DNA from 2 places in the Gottfriedia sp. OAE603 genome. Region 2 is predicted to be linked to the other one. Evidence: riboswitches for the same ligand, from Rfam matches in the RefSeq annotation. Region 2 holds a riboswitch; the other holds the start of a gene.
What was found. A riboswitch is a leader RNA that binds a small molecule or an ion and turns the genes downstream of it on or off. The one in region 2 is predicted to bind S-adenosylmethionine.
Positions count from the first base shown of each region.

Region 1: another riboswitch for S-adenosylmethionine. It lies ahead of ABID96_RS10140 (LLM class flavin-dependent oxidoreductase); the one in region 2 lies ahead of metK (methionine adenosyltransferase).

Region 1 is NZ_JBEUNN010000001.1:2,027,475-2,030,667, forward strand. It holds gene ABID96_RS10125 (flotillin family protein) at 1-146, shown strand, start outside; gene ABID96_RS10130 (GrpB family protein) at 283-801, shown strand; gene ABID96_RS10135 (DUF1398 family protein) at 804-1,187, shown strand; SAM riboswitch class I at 1,446-1,548, shown strand; gene ABID96_RS10140 (LLM class flavin-dependent oxidoreductase) at 1,658-2,707, shown strand; gene ABID96_RS10145 (ATP-grasp domain-containing protein) at 2,722-3,193, shown strand, end outside.
Region 2 is NZ_JBEUNN010000001.1:3,428,635-3,431,827, forward strand. It holds gene ABID96_RS17435 (cysteine hydrolase family protein) at 1-458, opposite strand, end outside; gene metK (methionine adenosyltransferase) at 656-1,852, opposite strand; SAM riboswitch class I at 2,061-2,173, opposite strand; gene pckA (phosphoenolpyruvate carboxykinase (ATP)) at 2,495-3,193, shown strand, end outside.

The DNA of each region.
Region 1 (3,193 bases), 1.4 Mb from region 2:
AAGAAATGACAGGTATTGATATAGCTGAATTGATCAAGTCATATGCATCCAAGACGAATGGCTATAAAAATCAAGGCGCTGTCACTGTTTTACCTGAACAAAGTATAGAAAATAGCAAGTCTGATGGAACTAATACTATCGAATAACTATTATTTTTATAGAGTAGCCAACGGCTACTCTTTTTTTGAAGTAATTTTTATATGTGTTAAATTAGTAATGAAAAAATTGAACAACATATACGTTCGTAAAATAGATGAGATTTAAGGAAAATGAGGACAAAACATGGATGGAAAAGTAATTATTGAGGATTACTCACAGCAATGGGCTTTAGAATATAAAAAAGAAGAAACAAAGATTAGAAATGTTTTAGGTGAAACTTTAATTCAAATTGAACATATTGGAAGTACCTCAATTGAGAACCTAGGATCAAAACCCATAATTGATATGATGTGTGGAGTAAAACATATAAATGCAATCCAAGACTTTATTAATTCATTTGCTGAAATTGGATACGAATTCGTTTGGCATGAGGAGTTTCCCGAAAGGCGTTTTTTTAGAAAAGGTGAATATAGAGCAGGAACACACCACCTTCATATCTATGAATTTGAAAGTGACTTTTGGATAAATAATATTTTATTTAGAGATTATTTGAGAAAGCATCCTGATGTACGTAACGAGTACTATCATTTAAAAATAAAATTAGCTGAAAAATATCCAAATGATAGAGTTTCATATACAAACGGAAAAAATGAATTTATAAAATGCATTGTTAAAAAGTCTAGAAAACTAAAGGAGACATAATGATGAATACTAAAATAACAGAATTTGAATTTCAAGAAATAATTCACAGACGAAGTAAAGGTGAAATAGACTTTCCTCAATTCTTAGATGAATTGTCTCAAAGAGGCATAAACGAATATGAAATAGACGTTGCAACTGGTCAATCTACTTATAAGAGAGTCAATTCAGAATTTAAAACAGATTCACAAATAAACTTAGCGATCTCAAATCAATTTGATAGAAATAAAGTATTAGAGGCAATTGCTAACATTTCACAACCTTTTTTAGAATTCTTAAAAGAGATTGCGGAGGCAGGAATTGTAAGCTATCGTGTCTGTATTCCTGAGAAAAAGGTTACATATTTCGGTATTGGTGAAGAAAAAATTGATGAGTCGCTAAATATATGAAATAATTCTTAAGCCAATTATAGAAATGTAATTGGAGAGGTGTTTTAGTGAATATGATCTTAATAAGGGAGAAAAACTCCAGATTATTGAGAGTATTGTAATCTAATTAAAACAGGGAATATAGACGAATGACAGTTTTAAAGTAGCTATCATCATCAGTAAAAAAATAGTTTAACATTAGAACTAATTAATTGACAATTAAAAAAAAATAAACTATTATCACTTTATTAATAAAAAAGTTTTGAATTTATATTTTTCTTCTTATCTAGAGAGGTGGAGGGACTGGCCCTTTGAAGCCTCGGCAGCAGGTTCTTATGAATACTGTGCCAATTCCAACAAGCAAATGCTTGAAAGATGAGAAGAGGGTTTTTAAACTCTCTTCTTTGGAGGAGAGTTTTTTATTTTGAGTATAATTCCAACTTAGTAGATAGGTAAACTTAGTGATGTTAAAAATAAGGGAGAGAGTCTAGATGAAATATGGTTTTTGGTTGCCGATTTTTGGAGGCTGGTTACGAAATGTAGACGATGAAAATATGCCGCCAACTTATGAATATGCAAAAGATGTTATTCAATCAGCTGAAAAATGGGGCTACTCAACTACTTTAATAGCTGAATTATATTTAAATGATATTAAGGGACCAGAGCATGACTCTCTTGAAGCTTGGTCTACAGCAGCAGCACTTGCAGCGGTGACGGAAAAAATAGAAATTATGACGGCGATTCGCCCTGGGTTTCATAATCCAGCTGTAGCAGCAAAAATGGCAGCAAATATTGATCGAATCAGTAACGGACGATTTACATTAAACGTTGTATCTGCTTGGTGGGCAGACGAAGCACGTCAATATGGTGGTATTTTTACAGAACATGATGAACGTTATGCTCGGACCGAAGAGTTTATTGATGTACTAAAAGGTTTATGGACAGAAGAAACCTTTAATTATTCTGGCCAATTTTACGACTTGAAAGACACGAAGCTTGCTCCAAAGCCTGTTCAAAGACCTAACCCGATTTTATATGCAGGTGGTGAAAGTGAAAAAGGCAAGCAAACCATTGCAGAAAAATGTGATGCATATGTAATGCATGGTGGAACTGTTGAAGAGATCGAGCGAAAAATAGCAGATATGAAAGCCCGACGTGAACAAACTGATAATGTACCATTCAGTTCTTTTGGAATGGCTGCGTATGTAATTTGCCGTGATACTGAAGAAGAGGCAAAAGCTGAGCTTGAAAAAATCACAAAGGTGAAGGATTCAAGCGGATATGCTGGCTTTAAAGACTTCACTACAAAGTCACAATTAGAGCAACAAATCCAATTACAGGATTACTCGGTGTCTAACCGAGGTCTACGCCCAAATTTAGTAGGAACTCCAGATCAAATTGCAAATCGAATTTTACAATATGAAGAAACTGGCTTAGACTTATTATTATTACAATTTTCTCCTCAACTTGAGGAAATGGAACGATTTTCAAAACAAATTATGCCATTAGTTGAACAAAAACGTAGTTTAATAAAGAACTAGAAAGGGGTCGTAAAATGAGTAAAATATATGTAATTCATGAAAATAGTGAGTGGACAGTCCATTTAACAAAAAGATTGGAGGAACTTGGTGTTCCATATGAAGAGTGGCATTTAGACGAAGGAACTTTAGATTTATCTACCGAACCACCAGAAGGTATTTTTTATAGCAGAATGAGTGCTTCTTCACACACACGTGATCACCGTTTTGCGGCTGAATTTACTGCGCAAGTATTAGCTTGGCTTGAAGCTCATGGACGTACGGTGTTAAATGGAACGAATGCATTAAAACTAGAGGTTAGTAAGGTTTTGCAATACTTAGAATTAAACAAGTATGGTGTTAAGACGCCAAAAACAATTGCAGCGGTCGGAAAAGAAAACATTTTGAAGGCAGCTGAAAGCTTTGCAGGACAGTCATTTATTACGAAGCATAATCGTGCAGGTAAAGGATTAGGTGTTCAATTATTTCATAATATCGAAGCATTAAAAG
Region 2 (3,193 bases):
ATGATTTGAGAGGCTATTAGCTTACCATTATCAAAAGTACTATGTGCATCTTTAACTAAAATATTGTTGTACCCTTTACTAAAGGCACTTCTTACAGTTGTATCTATGCAAAACTCAGTTTGCATTCCGACAATGACTAATTTTTCTATTTGTAGTTTATTTAGTTCTTCCTGAAGATTCGTCTGGTAAAAAGAATCACATGTTCCTTTTTGCACAACGATATCAGTTGAACGGGGTTTAATTCTCTGATGTATTTCCCAAGTTGATGAACCTTCTTTATATTCAGAATCGTCTTCGGTATGCTGAATATAAACAATCGGCATATTTACTTCTCTTGCTTTTTCAACCATGCTAGTAATATTATCTAGTACCTTTTCTTCATTATGTAGCTTAAAATCAGGATAAGTAAACATTGCATTTTGAACATCTACGACTAATAATGCTGTATGATCATTCATCTTACTGTAATAAGGAGTACATTTCCCCCTATTACACTCACCTCCGTCCTTCATTTTTATTAGGCTAAGCCAGAAAACAATACACAATCATATCATCTTACATAATTATACTTATTGAAAGCTTTTAATTGACGAATTAGGCATAAAATAAAAAAAGAGACTGTAACAGCAAATGCTGTTACAGTCTCTTTTAATCATTAAAGACCAGCTTCAGTTTTTAAAGCTTCTGCTTTATCAGTACGTTCCCAAGGAAGGTCGATATCTGTACGGCCGAAGTGACCATAAGCAGCAGTTTGTTTGTAAATTGGACGACGTAGGTCAAGCATTTTGATAATTCCTGCTGGACGTAAGTCAAAGTTATTGCGGATAACTTCTACAAGTTTTTCTTCTGAAACTTTACCTGTACCAAAAGTATCAATTGCAATAGATACTGGTTTCGCAACACCAATTGCGTATGCTAATTGAACTTCAGCTTTATCAGCTAATCCAGCAGCTACGATGTTTTTCGCAACGTAACGTGCAGCATAAGCAGCAGAACGGTCAACTTTCGTTGCATCTTTACCAGAGAATGCTCCACCACCGTGACGAGCATATCCACCGTAAGTATCAACGATGATTTTACGACCTGTTAATCCTGCATCCCCTTGAGGTCCACCGATTACGAAACGGCCTGTTGGGTTGATAAAGAATTTTGTATTCGCATCGATTAACTCAGCTGGTACAACTGGTTTAATAACAAGTTCTTTAATATCATTTTCGATTTGTTCTTGAGTTGCTTCTGGACCATGTTGTGTAGATACAACAATTGCATCAATACGAACTGGTTTGTTGTTTTCATCATACTCAACTGTTACTTGAGTTTTACCATCTGGACGTAAGTATGAAACTGTTTCATTCTTTCTTACTTCAGTTAGACGACGTGCGATTTTATGAGATAAAGAAATTGGAAGTGGCATTAATTCAGGTGTTTCGTTTACAGCAAAACCGAACATTAAACCTTGGTCTCCAGCTCCGATTGCTTCGATTTCTTCATCTGACATGCTTCCTTCACGTGCTTCTAATGCTTGGTCTACACCTAAAGCGATATCAGCTGATTGCTCATCAATAGAAGTTAATACTGCACATGTATCTGCATCAAATCCGTATTTAGCTCGGTCATAACCGATTTCACGAATTGTTTCGCGAACGATTTTTGGGATATCTACATAAGTAGAAGTTGTGATTTCACCTGCAACAAGTACTAAACCTGTTGTAACTGAAGTTTCCGCTGCTACACGAGCATTTGGATCATTAGCTAAAATTGCATCAAGAATTGAATCTGAAATTTGGTCACAGATTTTATCTGGATGTCCTTCTGTAACTGATTCTGAAGTAAATAAACGACGTTGTGACATTGAGTCCCCTCCTAAATTGAATTGACGGATCTCTTTTTTCTCAACATAAGATTAGAAAAATGTTTTCCTATATCTTATGTTTCCCATTTAAGATAAAGATAACTCAGTGTTAATTACGAAATTGCCATCTGTATTTAAGTTTTGAGCAAAAAAAAAGCCTTCCTCTTATCCATATTGCTTGAGGAAAGGTTTAGTTATTTGCCTTTCGCTCTTATCGTCCAAGACAATAAATTGCCTTGCATCAGGTTCAGCACCTTTCACTTAAAGTGAGGTTGCTGGGCTTCGTAGGGCCTGTATCCCTCCACCTACTCGGGATAAGAGAGTATCCGTATGAAAAGTATCATATTAAAAATAAACTTTCTTGTCAACAATTTTCATCATACTTTAGACACATTTCACCATAAATAGAAAATCATCACACGATTTACATTCATTCCTATTAAATGGGTAATACCTAATAATATCTTTCATACAAGCTAATTTACACCTTTAAGTATACCGTTTTACTCATTTTAAAATTTTTAATAATTTCGTTACACATTTTTCCAACTAATAGTATACACTATTAAAATAAATGTGTTATACTATTTAACGAGATACCTACATGGCAGACAAATTATATTTAAAGGATGGTATTAGTATATGAAGACAGTTGATGTAAATATTGAATTGAATGAATTACTTTCAAGTAATCACATGTATAACCAGCTAAGCGTTTCTGAGCTAGTTGAAAAAGTTCTAACAAGACAAGAAGGTATTCTAACGTCAACGGGAGCAGTTAGTGTATCAACGGGAAAATATACTGGCCGTTCACCAAAAGATAAATTTATTGTAAATGAAGCATCTGTTGAAAACTTAATTGATTGGGGAACAGTAAATCAGCCAATCTCTTCAGATGTGTTCGAAAAATTATATAGTAAAGTACTTACTTACTTAAAAGATAGAAACGAATTATTCCAATTTAAAGGATTTGCTGGTGCTGATACTGGATATCGTTTACCAATCCAAGTTATTAATGAATTTGCATGGCATAATTTATTTGCTCACCAGTTATTTATCCGCCCTACTGAGGAAGAATTACTAACACATCAATCAGATTTTACGATTGTTTCTGCTCCAACTTTTAAAGCTGATCCAGTTGTTGACGGTACGAACTCAGAAGCATTCGTTATTATTTCATTTGAAAAACGTATTATTCTAATCGGTGGTACTGAATATGCAGGAGAAATGAAAAAATCAATTTTCTCAATTATGAATTTCCTATTACCACAGAACAATGTATTGCCTATGCATTGCTCAGCAAATGTTGGTAATGAAGGTGATGTAGCATTATTCTTCGGC